DNA from 4 places in the Arthrobacter sp. 05L44 genome. Region 4 is predicted to be linked to each of the others. Evidence: predicted binding sites of a transcription regulator. Region 4 holds the regulator's gene; each other region holds the start of a gene.
The links. Region 4 encodes HrcA, which represses chaperone genes, less so after heat shock. Its sites were predicted from a motif close to TTNGCACTCGNNNNNNNCGAGTGCNAA; they were not measured.
Positions count from the first base shown of each region.

Region 1: groL (chaperonin GroEL) is a predicted target of HrcA. The motif match lies at 1,537-1,563, and genes of this name have one in related genera.
Region 2: groES (co-chaperone GroES) is a predicted target of HrcA. The motif match lies at 1,671-1,697, and genes of this name have one in related genera.
Region 3: AC1DHY_RS02040 (FmdB family zinc ribbon protein) is a predicted target of HrcA. The motif match lies at 1,636-1,662, and genes of this name have one in related genera.

Region 1 is NZ_JBFTNS010000004.1:176,056-179,320, reverse strand. It holds gene AC1DHY_RS11090 (cold-shock protein) at 1-131, shown strand, start outside; gene AC1DHY_RS11085 (ABC transporter substrate-binding protein) at 203-1,450, shown strand; gene groL (chaperonin GroEL) at 1,748-3,265, shown strand, end outside.
Region 2 is NZ_JBFTNS010000001.1:470,925-474,189, forward strand. It holds gene groL (chaperonin GroEL) at 1-1,134, opposite strand, end outside; gene groES (co-chaperone GroES) at 1,216-1,512, opposite strand; gene AC1DHY_RS02135 (hypothetical protein) at 2,170-2,595, opposite strand; gene AC1DHY_RS02140 (class I SAM-dependent methyltransferase) at 2,652-3,265, shown strand, end outside.
Region 3 is NZ_JBFTNS010000001.1:444,264-447,528, reverse strand. It holds gene AC1DHY_RS02050 (hypothetical protein) at 68-436, shown strand; gene AC1DHY_RS02045 (RcpC/CpaB family pilus assembly protein) at 476-1,231, opposite strand; gene AC1DHY_RS02040 (FmdB family zinc ribbon protein) at 1,341-1,592, opposite strand; gene AC1DHY_RS02035 (5-formyltetrahydrofolate cyclo-ligase) at 1,739-2,386, opposite strand; gene galU (UTP--glucose-1-phosphate uridylyltransferase GalU) at 2,495-3,265, shown strand, end outside.
Region 4 is NZ_JBFTNS010000002.1:293,891-297,155, forward strand. It holds gene AC1DHY_RS06615 (DUF4870 domain-containing protein) at 1-106, opposite strand, end outside; gene AC1DHY_RS06620 (DUF3097 domain-containing protein) at 228-1,082, opposite strand; gene hrcA (heat-inducible transcriptional repressor HrcA) at 1,309-2,322, shown strand; gene dnaJ (molecular chaperone DnaJ) at 2,402-3,265, shown strand, end outside.

The sequences.
Region 1 (3,265 bases), on a different contig from region 4:
CGGACGTGTTCGTGCACTGGTCGGCGATTGCCGGCGAGGGCTACCGCGCGCTCGACGAGGGCCAGCGGGTGGAACTTGAAGTCGGCGAGGGCGAAAAGGGCCCGCAGGCCGAAAGCGTCCGGCCCGCCTAGTGGAGTTCCCCTCGACCGCGGCCGCCATCCGCCCCCTTGACCGCACGCCGAAGCTCAACCGCTATGGGCGGGTGGCCGCCGTTGGAGTGGCCACGGCGCTCGCCCTGACTTCCTGTGCCGGCTCCGGCGGCAATGCACGGGTGGAGGCAGTTGAAGCGGGCGGGGACGGAACGCTGCGGATCGGTCTGATCCTGGACAACACCGGCCAGCAGGACTTCCTCAACGCGCCCCAGCTGGCCGCGGCCAAGCTGGCCGTCAAGGAGATCAACGCGGCCGGAGGGCACAAGGGACGCCCGGTGGAACTGCTCCCGGCGTCGGTCGGCACAGACACCGCCGCCCAGGCCAAGACCCTCGTGGCGGCCAAGGCCGACGTCGTCATCGGCCCCACCGACTCCAGCCGGGCGGCGGCCGCGATCGACGTCCTGGCGCACGCCAAAGTAGCCATGATTTCCCCGGCTAACACCGCGCCGGGGCTGAGTAAATACAAGAGCGACGGCTACTACTTCCGGACCGCTGCTGCTGACATTGCGCAGGCCTCGGTGCTGGTCAAGCTCGCCAAGGACGGCGGCGCCAAGACCATCGCCGTGGTTCACGAGGAAGGCGACTACGGCAAGGAGGTGTCCGTGGCCGTCGCGGCCGCGGCGAAAGCCGCCGGCCTCGGCACCTCGGTCGACGCGGAGTTCACGCCGGGCCACGCCCAGCAGGCGGCCGCGGCTGCCAAAGCGGCCGCCCCGGACGCCGTCGTTCTGGTGGCCCGCGGCGGCGCGCAGGGGGCAATCGCCGAGCTGAACAACGCCGGCCTGGCCGGCAAGAAACTCATCCTCAGCGACGGCGCGGTCAACCAGTACGGGGACGGCCTCGGGGCCAAGGCGCTGGACGGCGCCCGGGGGATCCTCCCCGGCACCTTCCCCTCCGCGCACTTCCAGGCCGGACTGGTGGCCGTGGACCCGGGCCTGAAGGACATGGCCTTCGCGGCCGAGACCTACGACGCCGTCAACCTCGCGGCCCTCGCCGCAGCCGCTGCCGAAGACGACGCCGGCTCCTCGATCGCCGCCAAACTGGTCAGCGTCTCCGGCGGGACAGCGGCGGATGCCGGTGATTCCGGCAAATCCGGCGCGGCGACGGCCTGCGCGTCCTACCAGGACTGCATCACCGCCCTCCACGCCGGCAAACAACCCGACTACGACGGCGCCTCCGGGCCGATCAACTTCGACAGCAACGGCGACGTTACGGCCGCGGCCTACATGGTTTACACCTACGGGGCGGACAACAAGGCCGCGATGACCGGCAGCGAAACGGCCCGCAGCACCGGCTCCTGATCGCTCGTAGCGAAGAGCGCCGCCCGACGGCGGACTTCCACGCCTCCACTGCTTGCACTCTCCCCGGGGGAGTGCTAATTATTGAGTTAGCACTCCCGCGTATGGACTGCTAACCCGACGCCCGGTTCCGCCGGTCGCGGCGTGGTGGCGGGCTGACCGGGAGCGAGAGAAATACCTGGCTGGGGTGAGATCCCCGGCCCGGCGGCGTACAGAGGCTGCCGGGCAGGAATCGTCCGTCGCGGGCACCGCAGCTAAAGGTCCATTCTTAACGACTGTCCCGAAAGGACTACTGCCGTTATGGCCAAGATCATTGCATTTGATGAAGAGGCACGCCGCGGTCTTGAGCGGGGCCTGAACATCCTCGCCGACGCCGTCAAGGTCACCCTCGGCCCGCGTGGACGCAACGTCGTCCTCGAAAAGAAGTGGGGCGCCCCCACGATCACCAACGATGGTGTCTCCATCGCCAAGGAGATCGAACTGGACGACCCCTACGAGAAGATCGGCGCCGAGCTGGTCAAGGAAGTCGCCAAGAAGACCGACGACGTCGCCGGTGACGGTACCACCACGGCCACCGTGCTCGCCCAGGCCCTCGTCAAGGAAGGCCTGCGCAACGTCGCGGCCGGCGCTGACCCGCTGTCCCTCAAGCGCGGCATCGAGAAGGCCGTCGAGGCCGTCACCACCGAACTCCTGGCCTCCGCCAAGGAAATCGAAACCAAGGAAGAGATCGCCGCCACCGCGTCCATCTCCGCCGGTGACAACGAAATCGGTGCACTCATTGCCGAAGCCCTGGACAAGGTCGGCAAGGAAGGTGTCATCACCGTCGAGGAGTCGAACACCTTCGGCCTCGAGCTCGAGCTCACCGAGGGCATGCGCTTCGACAAGGGCTACATTTCCGCGTACTTCGTCACCGACGCCGAGCGCCAGGAAACGGTCCTTGAGGACCCGTACATCCTGATCGTCAACTCCAAGATCTCCAACGTCAAGGAATTGGTTGCTGTCCTCGAAAAGGTCATGCAGTCCAACAAGCCGCTGCTGATCATCGCCGAGGACATCGAGGGCGAGGCCCTGGCCACGCTGATCGTCAACAAGATCCGCGGCACCTTCAAGTCCGTCGCCGTCAAGGCACCGGGCTTCGGCGACCGCCGCAAGGCGCAGCTGGCCGACATCGCCATCCTCACCGGCGGCCAGGTCATCTCCGAGGAAGTCGGCCTCAAGCTTGAGACCGCCGGACTCGAACTGCTGGGCAAGGCCCGCAAGGTTGTTGTCACCAAGGACGAGACCACCATCGTCGAAGGTGCCGGCGACGCCGACCAGATCGCCGGCCGCGTCTCCCAGATCCGTGCCGAGATCGAAAACTCCGACTCCGACTACGACCGCGAGAAGCTGCAGGAGCGCCTGGCCAAGCTGGCCGGCGGCGTTGCAGTCATCAAGGCCGGTGCCGCAACCGAAGTTGAGCTCAAGGAACGCAAGCACCGCATTGAGGACGCTGTCCGCAACGCCAAGGCTGCCGTGGAAGAGGGCATCGTCGCCGGCGGCGGCGTGGCCCTGATCCAGGCCGGCGCCAAGGCGTTCGCCAACCTGCAGCTCGAAGGTGACGAGGCAACCGGCGCGAACATCGTCCGCGTAGCCATCGACGCCCCGCTGAAGCAGATCGCCTTCAACGCCGGCCTCGAGCCCGGTGTTGTGGTCGACAAGGTCCGCGGCCTGCCCGCCGGTCACGGCCTGAACGCTGCCACCGGCGAGTACGTCGACCTGCTGGCTGCCGGCATCAACGACCCGGTCAAGGTGACCCGCTCTGCCCTGCAGAACGCGGCC
Region 2 (3,265 bases), on a different contig from region 4:
GACCTTGATCACGCCGATGCCGCCGGCCAGCTTGGCCAGGCGTTCCTGCAGCTTTTCCTTGTCCCAGTCCGAGTCGGTGCGGGTCAGCTCGGCGCGCAGCTGCGCGACGCGGGCGGCGACGTCCTCGGCGGAACCGGCACCGTCAACAATGGTGGTGTTGTCCTTCGTCACGGTGATACGGCGGGCGGTGCCGAGCACCTCAAGGCCAACCGAATCCAGGCTCAGACCCAGCTCCGGGGACACAACCTGGGCGCCGGTGAGGGTCGCGATGTCCTGCAGCATGGCCTTGCGGCGGTCGCCGAAGCCCGGTGCCTTGACGGCAACGACGTTCAGGGTGCCACGGATGCGGTTGACGATCAGCGTGGAGAGAGCCTCGCCGTCGACGTCTTCAGCAATGATGAACAGCGGCTTGGAGCTCTGCAGCGCCTTCTCCAGCAGCGGCAGGAATTCCTGTACGGAGGAGATCTTGCCCTGGTTGATCAGGATGAGGGCGTCCTCAAGGACTGCTTCCTGGCGTTCCGCGTCGGTGACGAAGTACGGAGACAGGTAGCCCTTGTCGAACTGCATGCCCTCGGTGAGAACCAGCTCGGTCTGCGTGGTGGAGGACTCCTCGATGGTGATCACACCATCCTTGCCGACCTTGCCGAACGCCTCGGCCAGCAGTTCGCCGACCTCGTCGCTCTGCGCGGAAATGGCGGCCACGTTGGCCACCTGGGTGCCCTCGACCGGGCGGGCGTTCTCGAGCAGGCGGGCTGCAACGGCCTCGACGGAGACCTCGATGCCGCGCTTGATCTGGCCCGGGGCGGCGCCGGCGGCTACGTTGCGCAGGCCTTCCTTGACCAGGGCCTGGGCCAGCACGGTGGCCGTGGTGGTGCCGTCACCGGCGACGTCGTTGGTCTTGGTGGCGACCTCCTTGGCGAGCTGTGCGCCAAGGTTTTCGTAGGGGTCGTCCAGTTCCACTTCGCGGGCGATGGTCACACCGTCGTTGGTGATCGTGGGGGCGCCCCACTTCTTGTCCAGCACGACGTTGCGGCCGCGCGGGCCAAGCGTGACCTTGACCGTGTTGGCGAGCTTATCGATGCCGGCTTCAAGCGACCGGCGGGCAGCGTCGTTAAACGCAAGCTGCTTTGCCATGGATTTGTCCTTTCAAGACAGAACCCCGCGCAGCCGTCCCGTTCTAAAGTGACGGAGCGGCGGCGCGGGGGTCCAAGAGAGTTACTTTACGACGATCGCCAGAACGTCGCGGGCGGACAGCACGAGGTACTCGACGCCGCCGGTCTTGACTTCGGTTCCGCCGTACTTGGAGTAGATGACAACATCGCCGACGGCGACGTCTACGGGAACGCGGTTGCCGTTGTCGTCAAAGCGGCCGGGGCCAACTGCGACAACTTCGCCTTCCTGCGGCTTCTCCTGCGCGGAGTCCGGGATAACCAGGCCGGAAGCCGTGGTCTGCTCAGCTTCGAGCGGGCGGACAACAATACGATCCTCAAGAGGCTTAATAGAGACCGACACTCGGACCTCTCCTTTTCATCAGCAAATTCGTGGACGTTGAAGCTGTGGTGCCAAGGCGTACAGACCGTCGTCGCGGTGCCGGCAGCAGCCAGGCTGGTGAAGCTTCAGGTGTTAGCACCCGCCTAGGGAGAGTGCTAACGACGACTCTATGTAAGGTGTTAGCACTCGGTCAAGGTGAGTGCCAGAAGTTCGTCGTGGGTGAACGCCTGAGACGGACATGCCCATCCTTCGCGCCGGCCGATGGACATGCCCAGTGGTCCCGATGCGCATGCCCAGTCCTGGCTCTGAACAATGGACATGCCGGTTGGGGCGTGTCGCCGCTGGACATGTCCCGCGGAGTGCTTGCGGACATGCGCGACGTTGACGCCGAAGGATGGACATGCTCATTGGTGGGACCTGACAGTGGACATATCCGGGTTATGCCCAGTCCTGGCGCTGAAGAATGGGCATGTCCATCGCGGCCCCGCTCTGAACTAGGGACATGTCCGAGGAGTACTTGCGGGCACGCTCAACGTTGGCGCCGAAGGATGGACATGTCCAGTGGTGGCACCGACCAGTGGACATATCCGGATCATGCCCACTCCTGGCACTGAAAAATGGACATGTCCATCGTGGGCGGTAGGGGGCACCCCCCGGAACCCGACACCCCCAGCCCGCCTACTCCCCGGCGAGGTCCTCGTAATCCCAGTCCTGGCCGTCGTCGTCCTCGTCGATGCGGGGGGTCGAATTGCGTTCGCGGTACAGGACGAAGCCGCCTGCGAGTGCAGCCAGCGCGCCCAGCACGAGGAAGATTATGCCGCCAACCTTGGCTGCGGCGTAGGTGTCACGGATGGCCCGCGCCTCGTCCGTGGCGTCCTTCACGTCCTTGCCGCCCACGGAGTAGACGGTCGCGTTGAAGGAATCCAGGAAGAAGATGATGACCAGCAAGGCCACGCAGACGACCGCGACCACGCAGCCCGCGATCAGGGCCGGTCGCGCAAAACGCGCAATGCCCGTGCTGCGCACGGCCTCCGCCGCGGCCTCCCCGCCGGTTTGCTCGCTGGTGCCTGCCGTGCCGAAGTCGTTTGTGTCCCTGCCGTTCATGCCGTCCAGCCTATCGGTCGCGCCGGGCGTTCCGCGCCTGAACTACGCTTGATGGCATGGCTGAGACGACGCAGGACCAGATCGCCCCGCTGCTCAATCCGGAAGGCTGGGAGCTGCTCGCGTCGCTCGGGCCCTACCGGGAGGAGGAGGCTTTCCGCCTAAACGCCTCGCTCCGGAAGGCCGGGCACTCCCCCGAACTGGTCTCCGCGGCACTCACCCAGTCCCGGCTGCGGACCAAGGCCGAGGCCAAGTTTGGCGAGTTCGCGCGGCAGATGATTTTCACCCGGGCCGGCCTGGAACAGGCCACACGGCTGACCGTGGCTGCACGGCATGCGCAGCGCTTCGCCGAGGCCGGGGTGGCCCACGTGGCGGACCTGGGCTGCGGCCTGGGCGCCGACTCCATGGCTCTGGCCTCCCTGGACATCACGGTCACCGCCGTGGAACTCGATGAAACCACCGCCGCCTGCGCCACCATGAACCTGATCCCGTTCCGGAACGCCACCGTCGTCCACGCCGACGCCGCCGCCGTCCCGCTCGAGGGGATCGACGGAGTCTGGCTCGACCCTGCACGGCGCACCACCTCGTCCTCGGGAACCAAACGGCTCTGGGATCCGGAAGATTTCTCGCCGCCGCTGTCCTTTGTGGAATCGCTGGCAGGTTCGGGCCGCGC
Region 3 (3,265 bases), on a different contig from region 4:
ATTCCGCGGCTGAACTGCTCGGCGCCCGGCGGCACGAATTGAGAATTGCAGTAAGGAGGCCGGCGGCATGAGTGCTCACGGCGATAACGAAGACCACGTGGACCAGGACTTGGCCGACGACTTTGTCTACGCGGGCACCCCGGCTCCCGCGGAGCCGGAGGCCGGGGAACAGGATCCTGCGGACCAGGAACCCGCCGCGGAGGACGCCGGGGAAGCTGCGGACACGGCCCCCGGGGATCAGGATCCCGAGGACGAGGAACCCGCCGCGGAGGACGCCCCCTCGCAGCCGACGAAAACGGCGGCCGCCACAGCTGGCACCCGCGGCGTGCTGCCCAACAAGGCTGCGGAGGACGATCCGCGCCGCTGGGGCGACCAGCCCGGCAGCTACGACCACGATGCCTGGCTGCGGGAGCAGCGTCCGCCGCACTGGGGCTAGCCCGGCTCACCCGTCGGCAGCCGGTCAGCGGAACAACCTTTAGCCCGGACTGGCGCCTACCAGCACAAAGAACAACTTGCCCTGCGTCGATGCGCCGGCCAGCTTCCGCGCCTGCTCCGCGGTTGCGGCCACGACTATCAGACCGTCCGTCTCCTTGGCGTCGAGCCACTGGGCCGCCCGGCCGCCCTGGGCGGAGGTCCAAAGAACAGGAACGGCAGCGGCCAGAACCTTCGACGCCGCGGGCTGGGCCAGGCCGTCGCCGTTGGTGATCACCACGTTGACCAGCTGGCCGGGGGAGACCAGCTGGATCGAGGCGGGATCGGCCATCCGCAGCGGAACGGCCGCCACACCCGGGGGACTCCCCGCCAGCAGGCCCGGCCCGACGAGTTGGGAATCCGCGAACAGCTGGCCCTTCCGCAGGGCCACGGCCAGTTGCTTGCCTTCCAGCGCGGCCCGGCTCAGCGGACCGCCGGGGACAATGCCGGGCGGAACCTGGATGGCGACGACGTCGGAGGCATCCAGCACCCGTCCGGGCGGCAGGTCGCGGGCCGCTGCCCACGCCGGGACAGTCGGGTCGGGTGCCGGGGTCAGCTGCTGCACCGTGAGCCCGGCGGCGAGGCACAACAGGAGGGCCACAGCAAGCCTGCGCTGCCTGCCAAGCCAGCCGCGGAGGCGGCGTCGGCGCTGGATCTGGCGGCCGGTTCCGGGGCGGATGCGCGGACGGGGACGCTGCGGCCCTGCAGGCCTGGGGCGCGGCAGTGCGGCGGGTGGAGAGCGGAGGATGTGGTGGGCCATACGGCCACGCTATGACTGACCCGCACTCAGGCTTCAGGTGCCGGAGCGGCTATGTGGAAAACCGGAGGGACACCGGGCCGGGTGGCCCCGCCGTGTCCGGCGTGGGTCGCTAGCTGGCGGCCGCGGACGCCGTGGACGACGCTGCGGGCGCGGCCGGGGCGGCGGAGACTGTGCTGCCCTTGGAATCGCGCGAATCGGTCCGGTAGAAGCCGGAGCCCTTGAACACGACGCCGACGCTGTTGAACTTCTTGCGCAGCGTGCCTTCGCACTCCGGGCACGTCGTCAGGGAGCTGTCCGTGAACGACTGCACGGTCTCGAAGGCGTGGCTGCAGTCCTTGCAGGCGTATGCATACGTGGGCACGGGAATTCCTCCTTTGGGACAAACGAGCAGGTCCGGTGCTGCCTTAGCAGTCGCGGGGCCTGAGTGCCAATTCTATCACCCGCACGCCCGCCTCCGGAAAGCCCTAACAACGCCCAGGCAACGCCTAAGGCAAGCCCGGAAAAGCCCTACGAAAAGTCCGACAGGGGAACCACGCCCCCCGGCGTCAGGGCACAATCAACCTTCCGGTCGAACGGCTCCGTGGGAATACTGCCGGCCGGCAGGACCTCGCCGTCGTAAACGACGGCCGCCGTCGGCAGGGGCTGCCAGTGGTGGCTGCCGCCTGTGCCGGACCCGGCAGGGTGGGGGAGCAGGTCGGCCAGCGCCGCCAGAAATTTGTCGTAGTAGCCACCGCCCTGGCCGATCCTGTTGCCCGCGCGGTCCAGGGCCGTGGCGGGCAGGACGATCCCCGTCACACCGTCCATCACGGACGTGCCGAGCCGTTCCCCCATCGGCTCCTGGATCGGGGCGTAGCGGCTCCGGGCAAATTGCGACGCCGGAGTCCAGTACACCCAGCTCAGTTCCAGGTCCGTTTCGCAGACCGGCAACAGGACCCGGTGGCCGGCATGGTGGAGCGCGGCCAGCAGCGGCATGGTGGGCGGTTCGGAGGCGACACCCAAGTAGGCGGCAAACGTACGGGGCGCTCCGTCCGCGAGCCCGCACGCCCACTCCAGGCCGTGACGGGCCACCTCGGCGCCGGCGGCGTCCAGCTCCGAGGCAGACATGGCCGCCCGGCGCAGCCGGTGGCTGGATCGGATCTCTTCCTTCGTGCTCATACGCTGGTGTCCTTTCACCCGGGCGGCAGCGTTGGTGCGGGCCGGAACGGCTGCCATGCCGACGTCGGAAATTACGTGAAGTTTTGCGCCCTCGGTTAGATTAGTCGAGTGATTACCCCCAACGCCTCCGTCCGTAAGGCCGTCATCCCCGCTGCGGGCCTCGGCACCCGCTTCCTTCCCGCCACCAAGGCGATGCCGAAGGAGATGCTGCCTGTGGTCGACAAGCCGGCCATCCAATACGTGGTCGAGGAGGCGGTGAACGTTGGGCTCAACGACGTCCTGATGATTACCGGACGCAACAAGCGCGCCCTCGAGGACCACTTCGACCGGGTCCCGACGCTGGAGGCGACCCTCGAAGCCAAGGGCGACACCGCCAAACTGGAGTCCATCCAGGCCGCCAGCAACCTCGGCGACATCCACTACGTCCGCCAGGGCGACCCAATGGGCCTTGGCCACGCCGTTCTGCGCGCCAAGCAGCACGTCGGATACGAGCCGTTCGCCGTCCTGCTGGGCGATGACCTCATTGACGCCCGCGACGAACTGCTCAGCACCATGATCGAGGTCCAGGCCAAGACCGGCGGCTCTGTCGTGGCCCTGATCGAGGTCGAGCCGTCGCAGATCAGCGCTTACGGTTGCGCCGACGTCGAGGTGGTTGAAGGCGAAGAGTACGTCCGCATCAAGCAGCTCGTGGAAAAGCCCGACGCTGACGAGGCCCCCTCGAACCTGGCCATCATCGGCCGCTACGTCCTGCACCCCGCCGTGTTCGAGGTCCTGGAGCGCACCGAGCCCGGCCGCGGCGGTGAAATTCAGCTCACCGACGCCCTGCAGGAACTCTCCGCCGGGCAGGGCGAGGGCTACGGCGTGTACGGCGTCGTCTTC
Region 4 (3,265 bases):
GGTCCTCGGCCGCCGTCAGCGGCAGTGCATTGGCGGGGACGCCGTGGTACGGAGGCTGGTCATGACCGGCCTGGTGGTCCGGGTGTTCGCGTGCGTCTTCTGACACGTTTCATCCTTTGGATTGCGGTGGAGCTGCGGTACGGCAACGAGCAGCGGCTGCCGCAGTTCGCAGCAGGCGCCCTTCAAGAATACGTGCTCCGGCCGCCGGACGACGCACCCGGCCGGCGTCAGGGCACGGTGAGGAAGTCGATAACCTCTTCCACCCGGCCCAGGAGCGAGGGCTCCAGGTCCGTGTAGCTGCGCACGGCGCCGAGCAGCTTCTGCCAGCCCAGGCCGATGTCCTCCTTGGTGCTGTGCGGCCAGCCGAAGGCCGTCAGGATGCCGGTCTTCCAGTCCACGCCGCGCGGAATCACCGGCCAGCGTTCAATGCCGAGGACCGCCGGCCTGATCGCCTGCCAGACGTCCACATACGGGTGGCCGACAATCAGGACGTTGCCGGCGGCACCCGGAGACGCCATCACGGCGTCGGCGATGCGGGATTCCTTCGAATCGGGGACCAAGTGGTCCACGAGGACGCCCAGGCGGCGACCGGGGCCGGGCCGGAAGTCCCGGACGGCGGCGGCGAGGTCGTCAATGCCGTGCAGGGGTTCGACGACGATGCCCTCCACCCGCAGGTCATCGCCCCAGACTTTCTCAACGAGTTCGGCGTCGTGCTTGCCTTCCACCCAGATCCGGCTGGCCTTCGCCACCTGGGCGCGCTGCCCTTCGACGCGGACGGAACCGGACGCGGTCCGGACGCTCCGGGCGGGGCCGGCCGGGGCAGCCCGCGGGGCTGGCGGCATCAGCCGGATGGGCTGCCCCTTGAGCAGGAAACCGAAGCCCAGCCGGAAGGACCGCAACTTACCGCGCCGGTCCTCCAGGGCCACGACGTACATACCCCCGGATTTCTCCACCCGGGTCACGGCGCCGACCCAGCCGGACTGCACGTCCTCCAGCACCATGCCGCGTTCCACCGGGATCTCGGGCAGTTGGGCCTTGGCGGGCGCGGTGAGATCCTGCGCACCCCAGTTCTCGTACGACATCTGCTACACACTGCTTTGCACTCGGGAAATTCGGGGAAGGACCATGGGCGCGGCGCGTTGTCTGCCCGGAGACACGGTTCCCGGGGTTCACGCCCGCAGCGAATCCAATGCTAACAACGGCGCGACTCATATTAGACTGGTTGGCACTTAGGCATGTCGAGTGCTAACCGGGGGATTCAGTCCGGCCGGCACCGGCGAAGCGATACGTGTCGATTGGAGGTGGAGCGTGAGCGAGCCACGCAAACTCGAAGTGCTGCGCGCCATCGTCGAGGACTACGTCCACTCCCGCGAGCCCGTGGGGTCCAAAGCGTTGGTGGAGCGCCACCATTTGGGCGTTTCCAGCGCGACGATCCGCAATGACATGGCCGCACTGGAAGACGAGGGCCTGATCACGGCACCGCACACCAGTGCCGGCCGGATCCCGACGGACAAGGGTTACCGCCTGTTCGTGGATCAGATCTCTGCGGTCAAGCCCCTGTCGCAGGCGGAGCGCCGGGCTATCCAGGCGCTCCTTGAGGGATCCGATGACCTCGACGACGTCCTTGACCGGACCGTGCGGCTGCTGTCGCAGCTGACCAACCAGGTGGCCGTGGTCCAGTACCCGCTGCTGAGCCGCGCCCGCGTCCGGCACATCGAGTTCGTGCTCCTGGCCCCCCGCAAAGTACTGACGGTGCTGATCGCGGACACCGGCAAAGTGGAACAGCGCGTTATCGACGTTGGACAGGACTTCGGCGACGACGCCCTGGCAGAGCTTCGTGCCCTGTTCCTCAACCGGCTCGCCGGGACGCGGTTGAGCCTGCTGCCGCAGTCGTTGCAGGCCGTGGTGGACAGCTGCCCGCCGGTGCGGCGCGGCCCAGCCCAGGCCCTGGCACGGGGGCTGGAATCCCTGGCCGCCAGCAGCCGCGAGGAGCGGATGGTGATGGCCGGTACGGCCAATCTGGCGCGCTCCAACGTGGATTTCCCGCTCAGCATCGGTCCCGTCCTCGAAGCGCTGGAGGAGCAGGTAGTGATGCTGCGGCTGCTCAGCGACATGGCCCAGGACCCCCGCGGCGTCACCGTCAGCATCGGCCGGGAGAACCCCTACGACGGGTTGTCTGAAGCCTCCGTGGTTGCCACCGGCTACGGGCCGGACGCGACTGCCAAGGTAGGGGTCCTCGGCCCCACCCGAATGGACTATCCAACCACCATGGCCGCCGTGCGCGCGGTGGCCCGCTACCTGTCCCGGATCCTCGGCCCCTGACGGGCGGACCCGGTCACCACTTTGTTGCCTCTACCAGGCAGTGCCCCACTGGCAGTACAAAAAGGAAGAGATACACACTTTGAGCAGCCACTACGACGTTCTTGGAGTCTCCCGCGAAGCGACTGGCGAAGAGATCAAGAAGGCCTACCGCAAGCTTGCCCGGACCCTGCACCCGGACGTCAATCCCGGTGATGACGCCTCGGAGCGCTTCAAGGCGGTCACCCACGCCTACGAGGTCCTCTCCGACCCGCAGAAACGCCGCGTCTACGACACCACAGGCAACGAGAACGGGACGGACAACGGATTCGGCGGCGGCTACGCCGGCCAGGGCTTCGCGTTCCAGGACATCTTCGAGACGTTCTTCGGCGGGGCGGGCGGCCAGGGCGGTCCCGCGTCCCGGGTCCGCCGCGGCCAGGACGCCTTGATCAGCGTTCGGATCGACCTCCGGGACGCCGTGTTCGGCGTCAACAAGAAACTGGAAGTGGACACGGCCGTCACCTGCCCCACGTGTGAGGGTTCCTGCTGCCGCGAGGGCAGCCACCCCGAACGCTGCGACATCTGCGGCGGAAGCGGCCAGGTCCAGCGCGCCGTGCGCTCCATCCTTGGCCAGGTCATGACCACGGCCCCGTGCGGAAGCTGCGAGGGCTTCGGCACTGTCATCAAGGACCCGTGCAACGAGTGCGCCGGCCAGGGCCGCATCCGCAGCCGCCGCTCCCTGACCGTGAAGGTCCCCGCCGGTGTGGCCACCGGCACCCGCATCCAGCTCTCCGGCCAGGGCGAGGCCGGTCCCGCCGGCGGCCCCGCGGGAGACCTGTACGTCGAGATCAGGGTCAACAGCGACTCCACCTACGTGCGCGAAGGCGATGACCTGCACGCCAGCCTGAACATCCCCATGACGGCTGCGGCCCTGGGCACCGAAGTGAGCCTGGAAACCTTTGACGGC